DNA from 3 places in the Cryobacterium sp. Hz9 genome. Region 2 is predicted to be linked to each of the others. Evidence: riboswitches for the same ligand, from Rfam matches in the RefSeq annotation. Region 2 holds a riboswitch; each other region holds the start of a gene.
What was found. Region 2 has a riboswitch for thiamine pyrophosphate ahead of E3N85_RS09525 (3-oxoacyl-ACP reductase). Riboswitches for the same ligand answer to the same signal wherever they lie in the genome.

Region 1: linked by a shared signal. The riboswitch ahead of E3N85_RS08445 (bifunctional hydroxymethylpyrimidine kinase/phosphomethylpyrimidine kinase) and the one ahead of E3N85_RS09525 (3-oxoacyl-ACP reductase) in region 2 are both predicted to bind thiamine pyrophosphate.
Region 3: linked by a shared signal. The riboswitch ahead of thiC (phosphomethylpyrimidine synthase ThiC) and the one ahead of E3N85_RS09525 (3-oxoacyl-ACP reductase) in region 2 are both predicted to bind thiamine pyrophosphate.

The regions. Positions count from the first base shown of each region.
Region 1 is NZ_SOFC01000014.1:354,637-357,821, reverse strand. It holds gene E3N85_RS08455 (cation transporter) at 1-501, opposite strand, end outside; gene E3N85_RS08450 (helix-turn-helix transcriptional regulator) at 498-851, opposite strand; TPP riboswitch at 1,028-1,127, shown strand; gene E3N85_RS08445 (bifunctional hydroxymethylpyrimidine kinase/phosphomethylpyrimidine kinase) at 1,110-2,651, shown strand; gene thiE (thiamine phosphate synthase) at 2,686-3,185, opposite strand, start outside.
Region 2 is NZ_SOFC01000019.1:34,389-37,573, forward strand. It holds gene E3N85_RS09515 (folate-binding protein YgfZ) at 1-333, shown strand, start outside; gene E3N85_RS16780 (LLM class flavin-dependent oxidoreductase) at 414-665, opposite strand; gene E3N85_RS09525 (3-oxoacyl-ACP reductase) at 840-1,604, opposite strand; TPP riboswitch at 1,661-1,761, opposite strand; gene E3N85_RS09530 (catalase) at 2,508-3,185, opposite strand, start outside.
Region 3 is NZ_SOFC01000006.1:196,835-200,019, forward strand. It holds gene thiC (phosphomethylpyrimidine synthase ThiC) at 1-1,437, opposite strand, end outside; TPP riboswitch at 1,455-1,562, opposite strand; gene E3N85_RS01570 (LuxR C-terminal-related transcriptional regulator) at 1,590-2,420, opposite strand; gene hxlB (6-phospho-3-hexuloisomerase) at 2,534-3,127, shown strand.

The sequences.
Region 1 (3,185 bases), on a different contig from region 2:
AGCCGAGAGGTAGGCGCAGAGCAGGGTTTGCCTGGAGTCGGCGACAGCGGATGCGGAGCCGAGCTCTCGGCCGGTGCGACGTTCGAACCAGCTGAGGCAAGGCATCACCATCAGGCTGACCGCCGCGAGCGCAATTCCGACCGGGCTGTGTTCGGGCGTGCGCAGTCCAGTGATCGACAGCGCTGCGTCGACGGTGACGTACGCGGCGAGAGCAAAGAAGGAGAAAGCGATCACCCGCAACGCGACCTTCTCGCGCTGCTCCGGTTGCGGCGCGGCGAACTGCCAGGCGATTGCGGCGGCTGAGAGCACCTCCACGATCGAGTCGAGGCCGAAACCGATGAGCGCTGCTGACGATGCGATGGATCCGGCAGCGAGAGCGATGACCGCCTCGATGAGGTTGTACGTTATGGTGATCGCGACTATCCAGCGGATTCGCCGCTGCAGGAGACGTTTGCGCAGCGGGCTGAGCATCCGACCAGCACGCGTTGAAGTTGCGCTCATACGCCGGCCCCGCAACACAGCGGGACGTTGCAGGCGACGTCCGTGCATTCGTCACCGTCATCGACGGCGAGGACCACGTCGACCAGCGCGACCAGCGCATGTGCCAGGTGCGGGTCTGCGATCTCGTACCGCGTTGCGCGGCCTTCCGGGGTCGCCGCGACGATGCCGCACCCGCGCAGGCAACTCAGGTGGTTGGACACGTTCGAGCGGGTCAGTCCGAGGTTCTGCGCGAGCTGGCCGGGATACCCGGGGGCGTCGAGGAGGCTCAGCAGGATTTTGGACCGGGTCGGATCCGCCAGAGCCCGGCCGAGCCGGTTCATGACATCCACCCGTGACGCAATAGTCAGCATGCACTGACGTTACAGTGATGGCTGACTCATTCGCAAGTGCTCGACAAGCATCGGCACGGTCCGTGCGACTACCTCTGGAGCAGGTCACCGCCCACGGACTCGCCGTAGACGTGCTGCCCGACCGGCCTTCGCGGCGGGAACAAGCGACTCGGTGATGGTGTGTGCGTATAGACTTATTCATTGACACGGGGTGCCCCACACAATGTGGGAGCTGAGATCAATACCCGTTGAACCTGTCTAGTTAGTACTAGCGAAGGAATGTCACCGATGATCGATCGAATCTCCGACCACACGCTGAGGGAAACACCCCGAATCCTCAGTATCGCCGGGACCGATCCAACCGGCGGTGCTGGCATCCAGGCCGACTTGAAAAGCATTGCGGCCAACGGTGGCTACGGGATGGCGGTGGTCAGTGCCCTGGTCGCGCAGAATACGCTCGGGGTGCGCTCGGTGCACATCCCGCCGGTTGCGTTTCTGCGCCAGCAATTGAGTGCCGTGAGCGACGACGTGACCATCGATGCCGTCAAAATTGGCATGCTCGCGGATCTCGATGTGATCAATGAGGTGCGTTCCTGGCTCGACGTGTGCCGTCCTCCGATAGTCGTGCTCGACCCGGTGATGGTCACAACGAGTGGGGACCGGCTGCTCGACCCCTCCGCCGAGCAGGCGCTACGCGACCTGATCCCTCTCGTCGATCTCGTCACGCCCAACGTTCCCGAGCTGGCCGTTCTGCTCGCCGAGCCGCCGGCGGCCGACTGGGCAGAGGCCGTCGCGCAAGGCAGACGATTATCAGCCCGTGCCGGCGTGACCGTGCTGGTCAAGGGGGGACACTTTGACGACACCACCTGCCCGGATGCTCTGGTCAACACCCAGGGCCTGATGGCGCACAGTGTTGTCGAGTTCACGGCACCGCGAATCATAACCAAGAACACCCACGGCACCGGGTGCTCGCTCTCCTCGGCGATGGCGACCGTGCAGGCGAGAACCGGGAACTGGACACAGTCCCTCGCCGAGGTCAAGGACTGGCTCCAGGACGCACTGACCTACGCTGACGACCTCGAGGTCGGGCGGGGAAACGGCCCGATCCATCATTTTCATCGGCTGTTTTCCGAAGCGTCAGCCGCGTCAGCCGCGCCTGCTGATCCGGCGCCGTTCAGCTCGACCCTGTGGCGAGACGTCGAGCTGATCCGCCTGCAAATCTTCGATCTCCCGTTCATCACGGACCTCAGCAGCGGTGCACTGGCAGAAGAAGATTTCTCCTATTACCTCGCCCAGGATGCGCTCTATCTCGCCACTTATGCACGCGTTCTCGCGCATGCCAGCGAGCTCGCGCCGACCGTGAGCGCGCAACGCTTCCTGGCCGATTCTGCAGCGCGGTGCCGCGATGTCGAGTCGGAATTGCACCGAAGCTGGCTTCGGCAGCAACCTGACCCTGACGAGGCAGGCCCGGTGACGACGGGCTACTTGGATCATTTGCTCGCGACCAGTGAGGCCGGAAATTATGCGGTGCTTCTCGCGGCGCTGTTGCCTTGTTTCTGGCTGTACTCGGATGTCGGTGACCGACTGCACGCCGAATTTCTGTCGCGCACCGAAGAGGCGGCGCATCCGTATGCAGCCTGGCTGGAGACCTATTCCGATGAGGAATTCGCCGCGGCCACGCGGCAGGCGATCGCGCTCACCGACGACGTTGCGGCGACGGTCTCGGAATCGGAATGCGCGGCAATGCGCCAGGCGTTTACGACCTCGGCGCGCTTCGAACTCGACTTCTTCGACGCCCCTCGGCAGCTAGTGAAAGCCTGAGATGACCGCGCGGAACGAAGTGCTGTGCGCGCGACTAGCCGAGGGCGGGCAGTCGGGCCAGAAGCCGCTGCGCGGCATCCGTCGGGTCGCTCGCCTCGGTGATCGCGCGCACCACAACCACCCGAGTAGCGCCGGCGTCGACGACCTGATCGATGTTGCCGAGATCGACGCCGCCGATTGCAAACCAGGGACGAGTGCTGTGAGCAGATGCGCTGCGCGCGGCCGCATAGCTCAACAGGTGCGTTCCAACCGCCGCACGACCGGGTTTCGTCGGCGTTGCCCAGACCGGGCCGACACAGAAATAGTCGAGCACGTCGGTGGTCAGGGCGGCATCCACTTGCTCGGTGGTGTGAGTGGACAGCCCGATCAGGGCTGCCGCGCCGAGCAGGCTGCGTGCGGAGGCCAGCGGCAGATCGGTCTGGCCGACATGAAATACCGGCGCGCCCGCGAGGCTGGCGATATCGGCCCGGTCGTTGACGGCCCAGAGTCGTGCGTATCGGTCGGCGACCGTGCGCAGAATCTCGAGATATTCAA
Region 2 (3,185 bases):
AACATCGGCCATCCACCGCGCAGACTCGTCATGCTCTACCCGGACAATACAGATACCGTGCTGCCGTCGCACGGAGACGACGTCGTGGCGCCAAACAGAGACGGCCAGGACAGGACTATTGGCCGGGTGACCTCTGTTGCCCGGCACTTCGAATTAGGGCCGATCGCACTCGCGGTCATAAAACGAGGCACCGATCCAACGGCCGAACTTCTCGTGCGAACCGCAGGCCGCGACATACCAGCCAGGCAGGTGGTGATCGTACCGCCAGATGCGGGCGCCTCATCCTCAGTCACCGTTCCTCGTCTGCCGCGTCTCGGCTCGGTACTGAGATAGTTCAGTTTCGGTGATCTCACTGCGAACAGGGCGAGCGCAACCGGCGTCCATATGCCCCGTCTCAGTCTCGATCGCCCGTCTCACCGGCTCTTCGATCGTGCAGCCAACATGGGGGTGACCACGTTCCCGCCAATACGCCCCCTACTGATGTGATCCACCGATGCAAGCATGCGCGCCGCGTGGAAAGGCGTGTAAAAGGTCGCCGAGACGGTGCTGACCAGCCCGATCCGGCTCGTCGCCCGCGCCATCGCGGCCATCGCCGTCAACGGCTCAAGAAACCACCACGGGCCGGTGCTCACATCATCGACGGCGTGCCCGTCGGCGAAGAACACGGCGTCAAAGAGGCCACGTTGGGCGCTTTAGGCGAGCCGTTCGTAGAAACTGATGTCTCCCAACTGCTCGATGGGCGACTGCGGCCGCCGCCAAGCGGCACCGTGTGGTGGCCACAACCCATGAGGAATGCATTGAAGTGAAGCTGGCGCGGGGCTGACACGACCGGCGCGGCCCTAGTTCATCACCAGGCCGCCGTCGACCACCAGGTTCTGCCCGGTGACCGACCGCGCCCAGGGGGAGGCAAAAAAAAGTACCGCATCCGCAAATTCGGCCGGGGTTGTCACCCTGCGTAGCGGGGTGGACGCGGCAATGAAGTCGAACACGTCCACGGGGGTGGCCGCGCTGGCATCCGTGGTGCGCAACAGCCCGCCGGAGACCATGTTCACGGCGATGTTGTGCAGGCCAAGGTCTGAGGCAAGAGTGCGGGTCAGGGAGAGCAGGGCGGCCTTGGCGGCAGTGTAGTCGTGATAGGGCACCACCGGGTTTTGGAACAGGTTCGTACCGATGTTGATAATGCGGCCGAACCCGGCCTCGCGCATGCCTGCCAGCGCCTGCTGGGTCGTGTTCAGGGCACCGCGGACACTGCCAGAGAATTGCGCCTCAAACTCGTCCCAACTGATGTCGGCAGCGCCGGAGCGGGCATCGCCGTTGAAACGGAAATCAGCCAACGCGTTATTGACCACCGTTGTCACAGGGGACCCAAAATGTGCCTGAGCCTGCGTGAATATTGCCGCGACCTGGGCCGGGTCGGTGACGTCGGCCCGTACGGCAAAAGCGTGTTCAAGCCCATAGCCGGCAGCCAGGGTTTCCGCCGCTGCGGCGCTGTTGCGATAGTTGATGACAACCCGGGCGCCCTGAGCCGCGAAAGCGTGCACGATGCTTTTGCCCAAGCCGCGTGCACCGCCGGTGACCAGGACAATCTGTTCTGCTATTTGCATGATTTTTTTCACCTTGGGTAAGGCGAAAGGACGAGATCCGGCACCTATGCGGTGCACGTAATTCTCCGTGACATCCCTTCGCTAGTTCGAACTAGATCAGGTTCAACGGGTGTCATCTCAGCCGACCGTCATACAGTCAGCACCCCGTGTCGCTGGAGATGAGTATACCTAAGCGCCTGGTACCAGCGAATTCGCGTCACGAACCTGAACTCATAGACTGCCGGGCTGGTCGACTTGGTCGGCGCGGGGCTAAGTAGGTGGCTCGTGAATTCGTCGAATATCCGACGCTAGCGTCCCCTCAGGCGTCTCAGGGGCTTGTGTTTTCCCTGTCGATGGTACTCGTGTCGAAGTTGAGGCCGGTGATGGTGTGGTCGAGGTAGTCCGGGTTCCAGGGCCTGATTGCGGGACGAGGTTCAGCCCGCTGGTTCGGTAGCGTTGTTGCGCAGGATCATCACCGAACGCCACAAAGCCTTAGCGTCGGATATTCGACGAATTCGCTTCGCGAGCCACCCCCTGATACGTTCAGCCCTCACAGGTAGGCCCTTTGGGCCGTGGACCGCTGTGCGGTTGCTGTCTGTCAATTCTTTATCTGTCTGACCGGTCACCGTAGTTCGCTTCGCGCCTTCGTTACCGGCCTTGTCGAACGCGGTCGCCGGCACTCTTATTTCGTTCGAGAAGGCCAGCACTTTGGCTCTCTCTCTGGCTCTCTCTCCTCGTGCCAGACAGGCAAAAAAATTAACGGATGGAGAGAGAACCCAATGACTAACACCACCACTAGGGCGTGACAACCACTTTGCCTACTCCGTTGAGAGCACCCCTAGCAAGTGTCGCCGAAGCAGGCAGCTGTTGCCCACACACCAGGAACAATTGTCCGCATGAGCAACAGTTTGTGAACGGATGCTTTTATCCGGCGCGCACGCCGCGCTCAACTCTGTCGCCCAGGGCATTGTCCACGTTGTGCAAGTACTCGAAGGTACGAAGCAGGACCGGTTCGCTGACGCCGTTGAGAAGCTGGCCTACGATGTTGCTAACCAGCCGCTGCCGGGCAGCGTCGTCCATTATGTCGCGGACCAGAGTCCCAGCCTGGCCCCAGTCGTCGTCCTCTGCGTGCAGCGTGGCGGCCGCACGAACCATGTCACCGTCGTTGTGCCATCCGGCCGGCTCACCGAAGCGCTCCGTGTCCGCGCTTGGTCCGCCCTTTGAGTTAGGCACATAAGTCGGGTCCCCCGGGTTGAGATGCCGCATGTGGCCGTCTTTGGAATAGGACCGGACCTCGTTATGCGGGGTATTGACCGGCAACTCGTTGTAGTTGGTACCGATCCGGGCCCGGTGCGCATCCGGATAGGCGAACATCCGGCCTAGCAACATTTTGTCAGGGCTCGGACCGATACCCGGCACCATGTTGCTCACCTCGAACGCCGCCTGCTCGATCTCCGTGTGATAGTCACTCGGGTTGCGGTCAAGCGTCATGCGACCCACCTCAATCAGCGGGTAATCCTTCTGGGAGATAATCTTGGTGATATCGAACGGGTTGAACCGGTAATCGTTGGCGGCCTCAAATGGCATGATCTGTACTTTCAG
Region 3 (3,185 bases), on a different contig from region 2:
GCCGGCCGGAAGCGTTTCGTCGTGGAAGCTCTGCGCGGTGTCGGGGTCGAGAGAGAGCGCGAACTGGTCGGTCCAACGAAACTCGAACCGGGCCCGGCTGAGGGCGTCATCGCGTTCCTGGGCGCGCGGATGCTGTTTGGCCAGGTCGGCGGAGTGGGCGGCGATCTTGTAGGTGATCACGCCGGTCTTCACGTCGTCGCGGTTGGGCAGCCCGAGGTGCTCTTTGGGTGTGACGTAGCACAGCATGGCGGTGCCGGCCTGGGCGATGATGGCCGCGCCGATCGCGCTCGTGATGTGGTCGTAGGCTGGCGCGATGTCGGTGGCAAGCGGGCCGAGCGTATAAAACGGGGCCTCCTCGCACAGTTCCTCCTCAAGGCGCACATTTTCGACGATCTTGTGCATCGGAACGTGACCCGGCCCCTCGATCATCACCTGCACGCCGTAGGATTTCGCGATTTTGGTCAGTTCGCCAAGGGTACGCAATTCGGCGAATTGGGCCTCGTCGTTGGCGTCGGCGATCGAGCCGGGGCGCAGACCGTCGCCGAGCGAGAAGGTCACGTCGTAGCGGCGCAGAATTTCGCACAGCTCCACGAAGTGGGTGTACAGAAAGCTCTCTTCGTGGTGCGCGAGGCACCAGGCGGCCATGATCGAGCCGCCGCGCGAGACGATGCCGGTGACGCGGTTGGCTGTGAGTGGCACGTAGCGCAGCAACACGCCAGCGTGCACGGTCATGTAGTCGACGCCCTGCTCGCACTGCTCGATCACGGTGTCGCGGTAGATCTCCCAGGTGAGCAGTGCCGGGTCGCCGTTGACCTTCTCGACGGCTTGGTAAAGCGGAACGGTGCCCACCGGAATGGGCGAGTTGCGCATGATCCACTCCCGGGTGAGGTGAATGTCTTTGCCGGTGGAGAGATCCATCAGGGTATCGGCGCCCCAGCGGGCGGCCCAGACCATCTTCTCCACCTCTTCGGCGATTGACGAGGTGACGGCCGAGTTGCCGATGTTCGCGTTGATCTTCACGGTGAAGGCCTTGCCGATGATCATCGGCTCACTCTCGGGGTGCTTGCGGTTGGCTGGAATGACCGCCCGGCCGCGCGCCACTTCGTCGCGCACGAGCCCGACCGAGACGCCTTCGCGGGCGGCGATGTAGGCCATTTCCGGTGTGACGATACCCGCCCGAGCCCAGACCAGCTGGGTGGAGGCACCGTCGATGGGCAGCGGATGCTCCCACCCGGCCCTCATCTGCGGAAGCCCCTTCTGGAGATCGATGGTAGCCGTAGCGTCGGTGTACGGGCCGGACGTGTCATACAGATCGAAGTGTTCGCCGTTGCTGAGGTGCACCCGGCGCACCGGGATGTGAAGCCCGGGCCACGTGGGAACCGGTTCGTAACGTTTGCTGCTGCCCTTGATCGGGCCGGTGGTGACGGTTTCTGACATGGCTGTTTCGTCAGGTGTGCGCATTGCGTGGAGCTCCCTACGCCGGCATTACCCGGACAGGTTCAACGGTCGACGGCCCTGGCCGTCCTCTCAGCTCGCTGGTGCGCGCTCCCGTGTTTGGTGTGTGTCTTCTGACGCTTTCACCTTAGCGGTCAGCGGGCGAGGGATGCCAGTTCGGCGCGGGTCGATGCGCCAACCTTGCGCAGCAGGTTGGCCACGTGAAACTTCACCGTGTTCTCGCTGATGGTCAATGTCTCGGCGATTGCCTTGTTGCGGGCGCCCGAGGCCACGAGTTCGAGCACACCGCGTTCGCGCGGGCTGAGCCCCCAGGCCGCGGCGGCCGTGACGGATGCTGTCGGCGCGTCCAGCGGAAGCGACACCGCCATCTCGGATCCCCACCCCGCCGTCGCCTCCACGTTGAGGGTGCCGCTGAGTGCGACGACGCGGGCGGCCAGTTGGCGCACGCTCGCCACCTCGGCGTCGAGGTCACCCGGGCCGTCGTCGCGAATGTGAATGAGCAGGTTGCTGCCGTCGCAGTCCCACTGCACACGCACCCGGGCGACACCGGTCTGCTCGACCAGAGCGAGCACGGCGCCGCGCACGATGGCCCTGGCTTCGTGGGCGACCTCGCCGGGCAGCGCACGCCCGTTCACCGGTGGCTCGACGAACTGTACGTCGAGGTCGCCGAAACGCACGAGCGGGCGCAGGTCATCGCGCAGCCGTTCGAAGGCACGCGCAACGGGTTCCTCGGTGAGGCTGCGATCGAGGTCGCTCACCGCGCGCAGCGCGACCATTGCGGCCGCGGCGAGCTCGGTCGCCCTCTGGCGGGCAGCGGTGTCACTCGTTCTGCTCGAGCGCAGCACGGCAAGCAATGATTCCAGTGTGGTCGCGTGCGCATCGGTCAAGTCGGCGATGAGTTTGGAGCGCTCGGCGGCCGCGGTGCGCGAGTTTTGCGCGGGCTGGATGGGCGGGGAAAGCGTCATGCGGTCATCCTATCCGAACCACCCTGTTAGCCAACTCGGAGCCATTCGTTTGGATAGTAAAACCGCCCATTTGGCGGGCTGCACTCCCGCTCAGCGGAATGGATGATTGTCCTATGAACGAAACGACAACCACCCAAGCGCGACTCGCAGTAGCGGATGCCATCGGCATCATTACTGCAGAGAACGGTCGCGTTGTCGACGCGCTCCGAGCGGCATCCGATTCGTCGCTGGACGATGCAGGGACCCTGCTCGCGTCGGCTCCACGGGTCTTCGTGCTCGGTGCCGGCCGTTCGGGCCTGGCTCTGAAGATGACCGCGATGCGGCTCATGCACCTCGGCCTTGATGTGCACGTGGTGGGCGAGGTGACGAGCCCGGCGATCACGGCGGGCGACGTGCTGCTCGTTGCCAGCGGTTCCGGAACGACGGGAGCCATCGTGCGCGCCGCCGAGACGGCGCACGGCGTCGGCGCGAACATTCTCGCGCTCACCACGGCGCCCGAGTCGCCGCTCGGGCGGCTCGCCGCGGTGACCGTGGTTATTCCCGCGGCCGCCAAGCAGGACCATGCCGGCCAGGTATCAGCCCAGTATTCGGGCGGCCTGTTCGAGCAGTCCGTTCTGCTCGTGGGCGACGCAATCTTTCATGCGCTGTGGCAGGCGAGCGGGGCTACGGCCGAGCAGCTCTGGCCACGCCACGCGAACCTCGAATAAGGCGCGCAACTCTACACAAACCTTCCACCCTTACTCACGAACAGAAAGTAGAACCCCC